Regions from separate parts of the Streptomyces sp. NPDC045956 genome, predicted to be linked through region 1. Evidence: riboswitches for the same ligand, from Rfam matches in the RefSeq annotation. Region 1 holds a riboswitch; the other holds the start of a gene.
The links. Region 1 has a riboswitch for cyclic di-AMP ahead of AC07FV_RS30960 (transglycosylase family protein). Riboswitches for the same ligand answer to the same signal wherever they lie in the genome.

Region 1 (7,720 bases):
GCCTTGGCCTTTTCCCCGGACTTCTGCGGCTGCGCGGCCGGCTCGGCGGCCTTGGGCGCGGCGGCCGGGGCCGGCTTGGCGGCCTCGTAGAACTCCTCGCGCGGGGTCTCCATCGCGCCGAGGGAGACGACCTCGCGCTTGAGGAACATGCCGAGCGTCCAGTCCGCGAAGACGCGGATCTTCCGGTTGAAGGTCGGCATCGCGAGACCGTGGTAGCCGCGGTGCATGTACCAGGCGAGACGTCCCTTGAGCTTGATCTTCATCTTGCCCATGACGATCATCGCGACGCCCTTGTGGAGGCCGAGACCCGCCACCGCGCCCTTGTTGGCGTGGCTGTAGTCCTTCTGCGGGAAGCCCCGCATACCGGAGATCACGTTGTCGCCGAGGACCTTGGCCTGGCGCAGCGCGTGCTGGGCGTTCGGCGGGCACCAGGCGTTCTCGTTGCCCGCCTTGCGGCCGACGAGGTCCGGCACCTGGGCGTTGTCGCCCGCGGCCCAGATGTAGTCGGTGCCCTTGACCTGGAGGGTCGGCTCGCAGTCGACGTGACCGCGGGGACCCAGCGGCAGGCCGAAGCGGGACAGGGCCGGGTTCGGCTTGACGCCGGCCGTCCACACGATGGTGCTGGAGTCGACCTCCAGGCCGTTCTTCAGCACGACGTGGCCGTCGACGCAGGAGTCCATGGAGGTGGACAGGTAGACCTCGACGCCGCGGCCCTCGAGGTGCTCCTTGCCGTACTGGCCGAGCTTGGGGCCGACCTCGGGGAGGATCTTGTCGGCGGCGTCCACGAGGATGAAGCGCATGTCCTCGCGGGAGACGTTCTTGTAGTACTTGGCCGCGTCGCGGGCCATGTCCTCGACCTCACCGATGGTCTCCGCGCCGGCGAAACCGCCGCCGATGAAGACGAAGGTGAGCGCCTTGCGGCGGATCTCCTCGTCGGTGGTGGAGTCGGCCTTGTCCAGCTGCTCCAGGACGTGGTTGCGCAGTCCGATGGACTCCTCGATGCCCTTCATGCCGATGCCCTGCTCGGCGAGGCCGGGGATCGGGAAGGTGCGGGAGACCGCGCCCATGGCGATGACCAGGTAGTCGAACGGCAGCTCGTACGCCTCGCCCACCAGCGGGGCGATCGTGGCGACCTTGCGGTCCTGGTCGATGGTCGTGACCCGGCCGGTGAGGACCTCCGCCTTGGGAAGCACGCGCCTGAGGGGGACGACGACGTGCCGCGGGGAGATGTTGCCGGCGGCGGCTTCGGGGAGGAAGGGCTGGTAGGTCATGTACGACCGCGGGTCGACGACGGTGACGGTCGCCTCGCCGTAACGCATCTTCTTCTGGATGCGTCGAGCTGCGTACAGGCCTACGTACCCACCGCCTACTACGAGGATCCTGGGACGCTCCGTGGTGCTCATGCCATCGAGTATCCACCCGACTCAGGGGGGTCGTTCGTGCGCCCCTTCACAAGCTTCGGTGAAGGCTGTGCTACCATCCGCCGCCCACGTGACGGAGATCATGGCGGGGGAAGGAACCAGCGTGTAGTGCACCCCGTTGTCAATGCCGCGTGAGCTGCCCGTCCGCACCTCCGGAGACGGTGGACCACCCTCTCCCGACCCCCCGGCGGCACCCCTCGCACACACGGTCCTGAACGCGTTCAAAGGGCCGTTGAACCCCCAAAAGGGTCAACCGACGCGCATTCGCCGTCCGACCGGGCCCAATTCCTTGTGAAGAACTTCACGAACTTTCCCGACAGGGCGTCGCCGGGAGGTCCGCGAGGCCCCCCGGCGACCGCTCAATCGTCGTCCGTCCTGCTCAGAGAGCGAGCACGGCCCCTACGCCAGCGACCACGCGATGCCGTCGAGGATGTCGTGCTCGCTCACCACGACCTCCCGCGCGCCCGTCCGCTCCATGATCGCCAGGAGGACGAGCGCGCCCGCCCCGATGACGTCGACGCGGCCCGGGTGCATGGACGGGACCGCCGCGCGCTCGGCGTGGGTGGAGCGCAGCAGCCACGCGGTGATCTCCGCGACCCGGTCCCGGGAGACCCGGGAGTGGTGGATGGCGGCCGAGTCGTACCCGGGAAGATCCTGCGCGATGGCGGAGAGCGTCGTCACCGAACCGGCCAGCCCCACCAGCGTGCGCGCCTCGCGCAGCGGCACCGTCTCCTCGGCGAGGTCCAGGGCCGCCTCGATGTCCGCCCGCATCGCCGCGACCTGCGCCTCGGTCGGCGGGTCGGTCACCGCGCCGTCGTGGACCAGGTGCCGCTCGGTCATCCGGACGCAGCCGACGTCCACGGAACGGGCGGCACGCACGTGGTCGTCGCCGACGACGAACTCGGTCGAGCCGCCGCCGATGTCCACGACCAGGTAGGGCCTGTCGAGGTGGTCGCGGCCGGCCAGCTCCCGGGTGGCGCCGGTGAAGGAGAACTCCGCCTCCCGGTCCCCCGTGATGACCTCCGGCTCCACACCGAGGATGTCCAGCACGCCGCGCACGAAGTCGTCCCGGTTCTCCGCGTCCCGGGAGGCGGAGGTCGCCACGAAGCGCAGCCGCTCCGCGCCGTGCTCCTTGATCACCTCGGCGTACTCGCGGCACGCGGCGAAGGTCCGCTCCAGCGCCTCGGGCGCCAGCCGCCCGGTGCGGTCGACGCCCTGACCGAGCCGCACGATGGTCATGCGGCGGTCCAGGTCGCTCAGCTCACCGGTCGCCGGGTCGACGTCGGCGACCAGCAGCCGGATGGAGTTCGTACCGCAGTCGACGGCGGCGACACGGGTCACTTGCCGTCCTCCCCGCAGGTCCCGTCGACCGTCACGCACGGCCCCTTGCGCCACCACTCGGGCAGCATCGCGAGGGCCTCGTCGCCCAACGGGTTCACGCCCGGCCCTGCGGCGAGGGAGTGGCCGACCAGCACGTGCAGGCACTTGACCCGGTCGGGCATGCCGCCCGCGCTCGGGAACCCGGTCAGCTCCTCGATCTCGTCGCGGCGCCGGATGTAGTCCTCGTGCGCGGCCCGGTAGGCGGCGGCCAGCTCGGGGTCAGTGGCGAGGCGCTCGGTCATCTCCTTCATCACGCCGTTCGCCTCCAGCGTGCCGATCGCGGAGGCCGCCCGCGGACACGTCAGGTAGTACAGCGTGGGGAAGGGCGTGCCGTCGGGCAGCCGCGGCGCCGTCTCCACGACGTCCGGCCGGCCGCAGGGGCAGCGGTGCGCGATGGCGCGCAGGCCGCGCGGAGGACGCCCGAGCTGCTGCTTGAAGGCCGCCACGTCCGCGTCGGTGGGCTCGGTGCGCGGGGTGGTCGGCGGGGGAGTCTGCATGGCTGTCTTCTGCTGGTCTTCCTGTTGAGTCACGGCCGGCGCGGTCGGTTCACTGCCGGAGGGCGGCGGCGTCGGCCTTGTCGATCCCGTCCCAGACGTTGCGGTACCAGGGGCGGTCGGCGGCACCGGCCTCGGCGCGGGCCTGCCTGGCGGCGTCCGGGTCGACGACGACGAGCCCCGTCTCCCCCGGCATCACGTAGTGCAGCCGCAGCCGGACCTGCTGCTCGGCGTAGGCGTCGTCCTGCCAGCGCGCCTTGAGGTCGCGCAGCTCCTCGACCCGGCTCCGGGTCTCGCGCTGCTCCCGCTGGAGATCGGCGACCTCCGCCCGCTGGGCGACGTACTGCCGTATCGGATAGGCGAGCGCCACGACCAGCGAGCAGAGCACCATCGCGAGCAGCGCGGCCCGGCCGGTCAGCCGGGAGCGGCGGGCCTGGCGCTTGGTCTGCGAACGGTAGACCCGGGCCGCGGTCTGCTCCCCGATGATCCGGATCCTGGTCGCGGTGGAGAAACGGTCCCGGTCCTTCACCGCCATGTCCCCGCCTCCCCTGCACCCTCGTGCGTCGCCCTACGTGCGTACGTCCCCGCACACGGTACGGGACCGAGTACGGGGACGTACGTACGACGCCGCCTCTTACGGGGCGGGTCAGCCCTTGAAGCGGGGGAACGCGCTGCGGCCGGCGTACACCGCGGCGTCGTCGAGGATCTCCTCGATGCGCAGCAGCTGGTTGTACTTGGCGACGCGCTCGGAGCGGGCCGGGGCACCGGTCTTGATCTGGCCGCAGTTGGTGGCGACGGCCAGGTCGGCGATGGTGACGTCCTCGGTCTCGCCGGAACGGTGGGACATCATGCACTTGAAGCCGTTGCGCTGGGCCAGCTCGACGGCGTCCAGGGTCTCGGTCAGCGAACCGATCTGGTTCACCTTGACGAGCAGGGCGTTGGCCGAGTTCTCCTCGATGCCGCGGGCCAGGCGCTCCGGGTTGGTGACGAACAGGTCGTCACCGACGAGCTGCACCTTGTCGCCGAGCTTGGCGGTGATGGTGTTCCAGCCGTCCCAGTCGTCCTCGAACAGCGGGTCCTCGATGGAGACCAGCGGGTACGCCTCGACCAGCTCGGCGTAGTACTCGGTCATCTCGGCGGCGGTGCGGTTCTTGCCCTCGAAGGCGTAGGAGCCGTCCTTGTAGAACTCGGACGCGGCGACGTCGAGCGCCAGGGCGATCTGCTCGCCGGGGGTGTAGCCGGCCTCCTTGATCGCCTCGAGGATCAGGTCGAGGGCCTCGCGGTTGGAGCCGAGGTTCGGGGCGAAGCCGCCCTCGTCGCCGAGTCCGGTGGCCAGGCCCTTGTTCTTCAGGACCTTCTTCAGCGTGTGGTAGACCTCGGCGCCCCAGCGCAGGGCCTCGGAGAAGGACTCCGCGCCGATCGGCGCGATCATGAACTCCTGGATGTCCACGTTGGAGTCGGCGTGCGAGCCGCCGTTCAGGATGTTCATCATCGGCACCGGCAGCAGGTGCGCGTTGGGGCCGCCCAGGTAGCGGAAGAGCGGCAGGTCGCTGGCCTCGGAGGCGGCGTGGGCGACGGCGAGCGAGACGCCGAGGATGGCGTTGGCGCCCAGCGAGCCCTTGTTGTCGGTCGCGTCCAGGTCGAACATGGCCTGGTCGATCAGGCGCTGCTCGGTGGCGTCGTAGCCGACCAGCTCCGGGCCGATCTGCTCGATGACGGCCAGGACGGCCTTCTCGACGCCCTTGCCCAGGTAACGGGCCGGGTCGCCGTCACGGAGTTCGATGGCCTCGAAGGCGCCGGTGGAGGCGCCGGAGGGAACGGCGGCACGACCCGTGCTGCCGTCGTCGAGGCCGACCTCGACCTCGACCGTGGGGTTGCCTCGGGAGTCCAGGATTTCCCGGGCTACGACGACGTCGATGGACGGCACGAGCATCTCCTTCTTCAATGTGACGCTTCGGTGTGACGCGCGGGTCCACAGGACCGCAGCGGCTCTGCGGGACCGAGCCTAACCGGCTCCGGGCGATCGGCCAGCCGATCGCCCACCCGCTGGACAGAACCGAGAGTAAATTGTTTCCGAACGGAACAAAGACGTTTCCGGAAACACCCGCGGTCCCGGGGACGGCGGCACGGGCGGGACGGGGACGGGACGGGGACGTGAAAAACCCGTCCCGGCGCGTACGGGGGAACACGCGCCGGGACGGGAGCAGGCGGGACCGCTGCTTACTTCAGGTGCAGCTGCTGGCCCGGGTAGATCAGGTCGGCCTCGTCGACGATGTCGTCGTTCAGCTCGAACAGCTTCGCCCAGCCGCCCTTGACGTCGTGCTCCCCGGCGATCGAGCTGAGGGTGTCGCCCTTGACGACCTTGTACTCGCCGTCGCCCTTCTCGACCTTCTTGCCGGTCGGGGTGGTGACGGTCTTCTTCTCGGCCGGCTTCTCGGCGGCCGGGCGCTCCTCGGAACGGGACGCCTTCTGCTCGGTGGAGCGGTCGGCGGTGGAGCCGCCGCTCTGGCTCTCGGAGCTGCCGGAGCCCTGCGCGGAACCGCTGTCCTGGCTCTCGGTGGAGCCGCCACCGGTGTACGCGGCGCCCGACAGGCCGGTGCCGCAGACCGGCCAGGCACCCTTGCCCTGGCCCGCGAGCACCTTCTCGGCGATCTCGATCTGCTGCGACTTGCTCGCCTGGTCGGCGGTCGCGGCGTACTGCGTGCCGCCGTAGCCGGCCCAGGTGGAGGCGGAGAACTGCAGACCGCCGTAGTAACCGTTGCCGGTGTTGATGGACCAGTTGCCGCCGGACTCGCACTGGGCGACGGCGTCCCACTCGGAGGCGGTGGCGGCGGAGGCGTTGCCGGCCGCCATCAGCGGGGCGGCGACGGCGGCACCGGTGACACCGGCGACGGCGATGACTCGGGTGGCCTTGGACGGACGACGGTGCTTGCCCTTGCCGGAAAACAGCATGGTTGATCCCCTCACCGACGCCTGCGAGGTGAGCTGTCGGGTTCGGGCCGGTTGAGTTGCCCGGCCGGGTTCCTCGCGGAACTCGGCTCCACCCCTAGCCGCTCCGGCTCGACTGCCCGGTGCGGCACTTACCTTGGGTCCCCCGCTCCTGCCTTCGGCGCTTGACGCGACGACTGTTCCCGGACGGCCGCTGGCAGGATTCGGCGTTGCGGCAGCCGGGGCCCGCGATGGCGAGCGACCATGACCGTAGACACGCGCTCGCCGGATTTTCAAAGACGATCACGGCTTCTGAGAGCTATGTCTCACGTGATCCAAATCGGACATAGGCCCCGAACCGTGACGCGAACTCCCCCTACTTTTGGCCCGTTTCGCCCCCGACCGTGAGCGTCTGACCGGGCAGGATGTGGTCGGGGTCGGTGCCGACGACCTCCTCGTTGCCGACATACAGCGAGCGCCACCCGCCGTCGAGCTCAAGGGAGTCGGCGATGCCCCAGAGGCTGTCGCCGGAGCGGACGGTGTACGAGCCGTCGACGACCCCTCGCGCCTCGCCCTCACCGCGCGAGGCGTGCCGCCCCGACGCGTCGGACCCGCGGCCCTCCTCCACGCCTTCCACACCCTCCTGGGCGCGGTCGCCGCGATGCTTGCCGGCGCCGGACCCCGCGGTGCCGGTGAGGGCCGAAGAGCCCGCGCTCTGGCCCGCCTTGTCCGTTTCGTCATCCTTGGTGGTGGCTGTGGACGACCTGTCGGACTCCTGCGGGTCCGCGGTCGCCGAAGAGCCGGTTCCGGGTGTTGTGTCGGCCTTGGCCGTTTCGTCCCGGTCGGCCGACGGGGAGTCAGACGCGGCCGGGGACGGGGACGAAGGCGAGAGCCCGGAGACCCGCCCGGCCCCCTCGGACGAGCCGGACGAGCCGGTGCCGGACGCCGCGGGCGACCGGGGCGCCGTCGGCGTCCCCTCCTCGTCCGACCCCTGCGACGCACCCTTCTCCGCCGCACCCGCGCCGCCGGCCGGCGTGCCCGGGTCGTTGCCCAGGCCCGCGAGCAGCCCGCAGGTCGGCCAGGCGGCGATGCCCTGGTCCGCGCGCAACTTCTCGGCGATTCTTATCTGCTGGGAGCGGCTGGCCTGATCGGCGCTCGACGCGTACTCCAGGCCGCCGTACTGCTCCCAGACGTCCTGGGACAGTTGTAGCCCGCCGTAGTAGCCGTTGCCGCTGCTCTGGCTCCAGGAGCCGCCGGTCTCGCACTCGGCGACCCGGTCCCAGTTCGCCCCGTCGGCCGCGTGCGCGCCGGTGGCGCCGAGCAGCGGGATCGCGATGGCGGAGCCCGTCACTCCGGCGGCGACGACCAGGGCGGGTGCCTGGCGGGGGCGGCGGTGACGACCGTTCCCGGAGAGCATGCGAAGACCTTTCACGAGACAACGGGGATCGCGCGGCCGTGAGACTGGGGGCCACGTTGATCCGTGAACGTATAGGCAGA
Region 2 (7,720 bases), on a different contig from region 1:
TCATCTACCTGCTCTTCGAGGTGGGGGCCGGCAGCCGGTGAGGGGAGCCCTCAGTCCAGCATCCGCTCGCGCAGCCGCTCCCGGGTCTCCGGGGTGACCCGCAGGCCCTGCTCCAGGTAGGCGTCGACTCCGCCCCAGGTCTGCTCGACGGTCTCCAGGGCCGCCGCGAGGTACTCGGCGCGCGCGTCGAACAGGGGGCTGAGCAGCTCCATGACCTCGGGGGAGTAGGCGGAGGCGGCGGAGCTGCTGCGCCGCACCTTGTAGCGGCGGTGCGTGGCGTTCGACTTCAGGTAGTCCTCGACGATGGCGTCCCGCTCGACGCCCAGGGCGAGGAGGGTGATCGCGATCGACAGGCCCGCGCGGTCCTTGCCGGCCGCGCAGTGCATCAGGGCCGGGACGCTGTCCTCGGCGAGCGCGTGCAGCACCCGTGAGTGCTCCGCCGTGCGCTCCTTGATGATCAGGCGGTAGGAGCCGATCATCCGCTCGGCGCCCTTGTCGCCGGCCAGGATCTCGCGGAGCTGGTCCAGGTCGCCGTCGCGGACCATCTTCCAGAACTCGGCGCCGTCGGCCGGGTCGCTCAGCGGCAGGTTGACATTGCGCACGCCCGGCAGCTCGATGTCCGGCCCTTCGAGCTTCTGGTCGGCCGCGTTGCGGAAGTCGAAGATCGTGTGCAGGCCCAGCGAGGCCAGGAACGCGGCGTCCCCTCCGGTGGCGTGTGCCAGGTGACCGCTGCGGAACAGCACTCCCTGTCGCACCCGCCGTCCGTCCACGGTCGGCAGGCCGCCCACGTCACGGAAGTTGCGCACACCGGCCAGCTCGGGTTCGGTCGACGGGACCTGCTGCGTCACGAGGGCTCCTCCCACTCCGCCCCGTCGGCGCTGCTCGCCGCCGGGCTCCACTCGAAGATACGGCACGGGCCCGCGCCATCGGTGGCCGAGACGTCCGACAGTGGACTACCTGGGCCTTCTGTCCGTATTGGTGTGTTGGTTCCAACTGGTGCGGAAATAAAAGGGGCTGGAGGGGCGGCGCGTGAGCAGCGTCATACCCGTGACGGTGCGTTGCTCGTCATGTCCACGTAATGCGGCCGGTTTTCAAGGACCTTTACCCGCGTCGACCTGTCGCGCTTCGACGGAGGGTGACCGGCGATTCCCATAAAGGATCATTTGGAACACCGGTCGGCGCAACCCGGCGCTTGTCGCTGCGCGTCCCGGTCGCTTACGTTCACCACCGATCCGGACGGACGCCTAATCCTGCCGCCGACCGGAGCCCGCACTCATCGACCACCCGTACACGGCAGGAGCGGGGGACCCACAGGTATGACTGCCTGTTCCGGTTCCCGGAACGGCTTGGGGTAAAGCCGCGTCCCGACGCGGCCGGGCATCTCCAGCTCGCACCCGACAGCTCACCTCGCAGGCGCCGGAGAGGAATTCGCCATGCCCGCGAAGGGTAAGCACCGCCGTACCAGGGCCATGCGCCTGACCCGCGCCATCGCCGTCGCCGGAACCGGTGGCGCCGCGCTCGCGCTCCCGCTGATGGGCGCCGCCGGGGCCCACGCCGCTCCCGCGCAGTCCGCTTCCGAGAAGCCCGTGCAGTCCGTGCAGTCGGTCACCGCTTCGGCGAAGAAGGCCGCCGGCGCGGAGAAGAACGGCGACGCGCGGACGTACACCGTGAAGAGCGGTGACTACCTCTCGAAGATCGCCGACGAGCAGGACGTCGACGGCGGCTGGAAGCAGCTCTACGCGGACAACCGCGAGGCCGTCGGTTCGGACCCGTCGCTGATCCACCCGGGTCTGAAGCTCGCCGTCGACGGCCGGGCCGCCCAGTCCTCCGCCCCGTCCTCCTCCGCCCCGTCGGAGAAGCCGGCCACCGAGAAGCCCGCCGCGGCCGAGAAGCCGGCCCCCGCGAAGGCCGAGCCGGCCGAGAAGACCTCGGATGCCGCGAACAGCTCCGCCGACTCCGCCGACTCCTCGAACACGAGCCCCCAGTCCGCCGGCAGCGGCTTCGTCTCGCCCGTCCCGAGCGGCACCCTGGGCACCCCGTACCACCAGACCGGCAGCATGTGGTCCAGCGGCTACCACACCGGCACGGACTTCGTCGTCCCGACCGGCACCTCCCTCAAGGCCGTCGGTGCGGGCACCGTCGTCTCCGCGGGCTGGGGCGGCGCGTACGGCAACCAGGTCGTCATCCAGCTCGCCGACGGCCACTACGCCCAGTACGCCCACCTGTCCTCCCTCTCCGTCTCCGCGGGCCAGTCCGTGACGGCGGGTCAGCAGGTCGGCCTCTCGGGTGCCACCGGCAACGTGACCGGCCCGCACCTGCACTTCGAGATCCGCACCTCCCCGGACTACGGCTCGGACGTGGACCCGGTCGCGTACCTGCGCTCCCACGGCGTCTCCCTCTGACGAGGAACTGACGCGCCCTCCCGCGCCACCGAAGGCCGGACCCCGATCGCCGGGTCCGGCCTTCGGTGTTCTGTGTTTTCCGGACCGGGCGTATTCCTGAATTGGCGAACACTTTAGGCGTGGTCTTTCTCACCGCCCGTCAACCCTTTCCTACGGTCGCGTAGGTCACATTCGAAGGTGAATCATGGGCCGACGTGGCAGACGATTCGAAGAGTGACAACGAAACAGTGATCGGGTCGTACGTGGCGCTGGGGGACAGCTTCACCGAGGGCGTCGGAGACCGGGGCCCCGACGGGTCGTTCGTCGGCTGGGCCGACCGGTTCGCGGTCCTGCTCGCGGACCGGCGCCCCGAGGGCGACTTCACGTACACGAACCTCGCCGTACGCGGCAGGCTGCTCGACCGGATCGTGGCCGAGCAGGTGCCGCGGGCCGTCGAACTCGCCCCCGACCTGGTCTCGTTCTGTGCGGGCGGCAACGACATCATCCGGCCCGGCACCGACCCCGACGAGGTGGCCGAGCGGTTCGAGCGGGCGGTGGCCGCGCTGACGGCCGCGGCCGGCACCGTGCTGGTGACGACCGGCTTCGACACCCGCGAGGTGCCCGTCCTCAGGCGCCTGCGCGGCAAGATCGCCACGTACAACGGGCACGTCCGGGCCATCGCCGACCGGTACGGCTGTCCCGTGCTCGACCTGTGGTCGCTCCGGACCGTGCAGGACCGCAGGGCGTGGGACGCCGACCGGCTGCACCTGTCGCCGGAGGGACACACGCGCGTGGCGCTGCGCGCGGGCCAGGTCCTCGGCCTGCCCGTCCCGGCCGACCCCGACCAGCCCTGGCCGCCGCTGCCGCCGCGCGGCGCCCTGAACGTCCGCCGGGACGACGTCCACTGGGCCCGCGAGTTCCTGGTCCCGTGGATCGGCCGCCGGCTGCGCGGCGAGTCCTCGGGCGACCACGTGATCGCCAAGGGGACGCTCTCGGCGGAGGACATCAGGGGCCGGATCGCGGCGGTGGCCTGACGGCGGAGGAACGGCGTCCGGCGTCCGGTGGTCCCGGGCTACGGGGTCCGTGGGCCCCGGCCCGGGTCCGGGCGGGGTCTATGGCTTCCGGCGGGGGCGGGCCACGGGGCCGACGGTCGCGTCGGCGGGGGACGGGCCGGGCCGGCGCCGGGGTGTCGTCAAGGCCGCCCGCTCCAGACCCAGTTCCCGGGCGAGGGCCTCGTCCATCCACTCCTGGGCCCGGGCCCGCGACACCGCGCCCCCGTAGGAGGTCAGCTGCACCGCCAGTCCGTCCAGCAGCGCGGTCAGGCGCAGCGCTGCGGCGTCGGGCGCGGAGCAGTGGAACTCGCCGGCGGCCACACCCTCGGCGATGACCGCGGCGATCGCCGCCTTCCACTGGCGGTCGAGTTCCAGCGTGACGCTCCGCAGCGCGGGCTCGCGCAGCGCCACCGCCCAGCCCTCGATCCACAGCCGCCAGCCCTTGGCCTGCCCGGTGGGGGCGTACCACCGCACGGCCGCCCGCAGCCGGCGCAGCGCCGACGTGCGGCGGCCCAGCAGCCTGCGCAGATGAGCGAGATCGTCCTCGGCGGCGTGGGTGAACGCGGCGGCGACCAGCCTCTCCTTGGTGGAGAAGTGGTAGAGCACCAGCGCGTTGCTGACGCCGAGCGCGGCGGCCACGTCGGCGATGCGCAGCGCCGCCACCCCCCGCGCCGATATCTGCTCGATGGCCGCGCGCAGCAACTCCTCGCGCCGCTCCGCCACACTCAACCGGACTCTCGCCACGCCGTCACCCTATACAGGCCCCGGACGTGCGGTGAGGGCCGCGGCTCCGGCCGGTCAGCCGGCGGCGGCCCCGGCCACGCCCCCGCGCCCCGCATCGGGAACGTCGCAGGAGTCCTTGAAGCCCTGGCTGGTCAGGCCGAGCGCCGCGTTGATCCGGGAGCGCAGGTTCTCGACGGCGACCATCGCCGTCAGCTCCACGAACGCGGGCTCCCCCAACCGGGTCCGCAGCCGCGCGGCGAGGCCGTCGTCGACGGTGGGAGGGGTCGCCGTCATCGCCTCGGCGTACTCCATGACGTCCCGCTCCGCCGGCGTGTAGGCGTCGCTCTCCCGCCACACCGGCACGTCGTGGAGCTTGCGCCGGTCCATGCCCCGTTCGGCGTTCTCCCAGTGGCCGAAGTCCATGCACCAGGAGCAGCCGATCGAGGCCGCCGAGGCCATCACCGCGAGCGCCTTGAGGTCGGGGTCCAGCTTGTTCCACTTGGCCACGGACTGCTCGAAACGCAGGTCGCCGAGGAGCACACGCGGGTTGTGGGCGAGCGCCCTGGCGGGGTCGAGGACCTTGCCGTAGGTGCGCCGGGAGTACCACTCCGCGAAGCGCAGGAGCAGGGTCCGGGGAGGGGTGAGCGATACGCGGGCCATGGGGGCCGCCTTCCTGACCGTCGGTCGTGCCGCTGTGCGGCGGGCGCTCCGGCGGGGCGCCCTCACCGGTACGACGGACGGAGGGAACGCTGATGTGACATCCGGCGTTCGTGTGATGTCGGACGAGACGATAATGAGAGCCTGACCTATTCCACCTGGAGGTACCGTGGCCGGTTTCCGTTCCCCGAGCGGGCTCAGCGCACCGCGGCCCGCCGCCTTCGGCGCGGACCCGAGTGGTGAGCGTATGGCGCGCATCCGCAGATCGCCGCACTTTCGCGACGGCGTCTTCCAGAATCCCGGCGGCACCGCCCGGACCCGCCCCTCCGGATCGGCCCGCGAGTTCGCGAAGACCTACTTCGACCGGGAGTCGCGGGTCAAGCGCGCCCCGCGGGGCACGGTCCCGGTGCACGCCACCACACTGGCCGACCTCGCCCGCCCGCCCGCCACCGGGCTGCGGCTGACCTGGACGGGGCACTCCAGCGTGCTCGCCGAGATCGACGGGCAGCGGGTGCTCTTCGACCCCGTCTGGGGCGAGCGCTGCTCCCCGTTCCCCTTCGCCGGCCCCAAGCGACTGCATCCGGTCCCGGTGCCCCTGGCCGCGCTGGGCCCGGTCGACGTGGTCGTGATCTCCCACGACCACTACGACCATCTGGACATGCCCACGATCAAGGCGCTGGCGGGCACGGACACCCTCTTCGCCGTGCCGCTCGGCGTCGGCGCGCACCTCGAACGCTGGGGCGTGTCCGCCGACCGGCTGCGCGAACTGGACTGGCACGAGTCGACGCGCGTCGGCGGACTCACCCTCACCGCCACCCCGGCCCGCCACTTCTGCGGACGCGGCCTGCGCAACACCCAGCACACCCTGTGGGCCTCCTGGGTGGTCGCCGGCGAGGAGCACCGGATCTACCACAGCGGGGACACGGGCTACTTCGACGGCTTCCGGGAGATCGGCGCCGCGCACGGCCCCTTCGACGCCACGATGATCCAACTGGGTGCGTACTCCGACTTCTGGCCGGACATCCACATGACCCCCGAGGAAGGCGTACGCGCCCACCTCGACCTGCAAGGGGGCCGCCCCGGCGGCGTGCTGCTGCCCATCCACTGGGGGACCTTCAACCTGGCACCGCACGCGTGGGCGGAGCCGGGGGAGTGGACGAACGACGCGGCCGAGGAGGTCGGTCAGGCGATGGCGTTCCCGCGGCCGGGGGAGCCGTTCGAGCCGGCGGGGAAGCTGCCGGTGGAGGCGTGGTGGCGGGCGGTGTCGGGCCCGATCGCGCACCCGTGGCGGCGTCCCCGGAGCACCGAGGGCGCTGCCGGGACGAACAGGGGTGATCTCGACCTCGCGGGGGAGCGGTGACGTCGGGCGGGGACGAGAGGGGAAGGCCGGTGCGGAGAGCACCCTGCCGAACGGGCAGGGCGGGGAAGGACCGCGAGTGAGGTCTCCTCGATCGATGGCCCTCACGATGTGTCCGTGGGCGACCGGCGCCGCCGTCCCCTGAAGCCGGGGCGGCTCCGCACGACCGCCCGCCTCAGGCGCCGGGCGACGGAGGCGTCGGGAACGGTTGCGGGGGATCACCGTCCGGCGAGGTGTCCCGTACGGCTCCCGGGGTCGTGCCGGGCCCCGGCCCCGCGAGCCCGGCGACGAAGTCGCCGACCATGGCGATCTGCACGTCCACGGGAAACCGTCCGGGGTCGAAGAGAGCCTGAACGTCCCGGAGGGAAGGATCATCTCGAACATCGGGGACGACCCGGTGATCATGGATCTGGACGCGTTCGTCGGGCCGCGTCAGAAGATGCTCACTGACGGGACGCTGACGGAGTTCTCCGAGTGGGAGGTCTCCGCGCGGACGCAGATCTCCGGATCCGTCGCCCACCGGTTCAGCGAGTACCGCAAGTCGGGTGTCCGGGACGGAGCGCGCTTCGAGGGGCACGGCCACAAGACCACCCAGTTCCTGCGCACCCGGGCAGGCTGGAGGATGTCCTCCATGGCCTGGGACGACGTACCCCGGTGTCTCCCGGAGTGACGCATCCGCCGGGTCCGCGGCTGCACGGCCACCTCACGCCGGGCCTCCCGCCTTCGGTCCTCCCGCACGAGCCGGGCGGCGATGCCCACGTCACGCGGGTGAACCGGCTCGGACCGCACCGCACGGCGGCACCTTCACTGACAGTGACCGTTTCTGATCGGTTCCGATCGGTCTCCCGTCCCTGCGGAACGGGTGCTTCACCGGCTTATCGGTCTGTCGTACGAGGCCTCATACCAGAGCGGGACGTTGACCGAGGGACTTTGGCAACTGCCCACCGCACATGATGCACAGGCGACTACTGTCAGTGTCCGTCGGGCGACGTAGACCGGACCCCCGGTCCGCTCGGCCGACGTCGCGACGGCGCGCGCCCGCGTGGCGTCGTGTGCCCGCGTGGCGTCCGCCACCACGCGCGAGCACCCAGGCCCGACGGGCCAACGGACCAGTACGAGGACCCCCGATGTCTCACCTCCGCGCCCCGGCCGCGCGAGCAGACCGCCGCGAGGGCGGGCGGCACGGCCGGCCGGCCTCCCGTGCCGCCCTCGCGTTGCCCGAGACCCACATACGGCCCCAACTGCTGCGTCTGGCCGTGCTGCCGCCCGTCGCGGTCGCCCTCAGCGCCTGCGCGGTCGTCCTGTTCACCGTCCGGTCGACCGGCGCCCGCCCCGGTCCCGTGCTGTGGGCCGTCCTCGCCGGGGCGGTCTCGGTGACCCTCGCGGCCGTCGCCATCGCGGCCGTCGCGGCGGACCGCGCCGCGCGGTCCGTGCACGACCGGGTCGGCGCCCTGCGCCGCAGCACCGCGCGCGGCGAGGGCGAACTGCGCGGCGTCGTCGAGGCCTTGCGCCGCGGTGAGACCCCGCCGCACCGCACACCCCCGGGCGGA

Region 2: another riboswitch for cyclic di-AMP. It lies ahead of AC07FV_RS05770 (M23 family metallopeptidase); the one in region 1 lies ahead of AC07FV_RS30960 (transglycosylase family protein).

The regions. Positions count from the first base shown of each region.
Region 1 is NZ_JBWKKZ010000014.1:150,545-158,264, reverse strand. Features, by position in the region: gene AC07FV_RS30985 (NAD(P)/FAD-dependent oxidoreductase) at 1-1,403, opposite strand, end outside; gene AC07FV_RS30980 (Ppx/GppA phosphatase family protein) at 1,821-2,762, opposite strand; gene AC07FV_RS30975 (DUF501 domain-containing protein) at 2,759-3,298, opposite strand; gene AC07FV_RS30970 (FtsB family cell division protein) at 3,348-3,830, opposite strand; gene eno (phosphopyruvate hydratase) at 3,942-5,222, opposite strand; gene AC07FV_RS30960 (transglycosylase family protein) at 5,516-6,247, opposite strand; cyclic di-AMP (ydaO/yuaA leader) riboswitch at 6,251-6,417, opposite strand; gene AC07FV_RS30955 (transglycosylase family protein) at 6,600-7,640, opposite strand.
Region 2 is NZ_JBWKKZ010000002.1:4,736-12,455, forward strand. Features, by position in the region: gene AC07FV_RS05760 (DUF6126 family protein) at 1-41, shown strand, start outside; gene AC07FV_RS05765 (tyrosine-protein phosphatase) at 51-848, opposite strand; cyclic di-AMP (ydaO/yuaA leader) riboswitch at 1,272-1,431, shown strand; gene AC07FV_RS05770 (M23 family metallopeptidase) at 1,434-2,402, shown strand; gene AC07FV_RS05775 (SGNH/GDSL hydrolase family protein) at 2,630-3,415, shown strand; gene AC07FV_RS05780 (TetR/AcrR family transcriptional regulator) at 3,494-4,177, opposite strand; gene AC07FV_RS05785 (carboxymuconolactone decarboxylase family protein) at 4,232-4,816, opposite strand; gene AC07FV_RS05790 (MBL fold metallo-hydrolase) at 4,983-6,173, shown strand; gene AC07FV_RS05795 (hypothetical protein) at 6,346-6,492, opposite strand; gene AC07FV_RS05800 (hypothetical protein) at 6,574-6,840, shown strand; gene AC07FV_RS05805 (sensor histidine kinase) at 7,298-7,720, shown strand, end outside.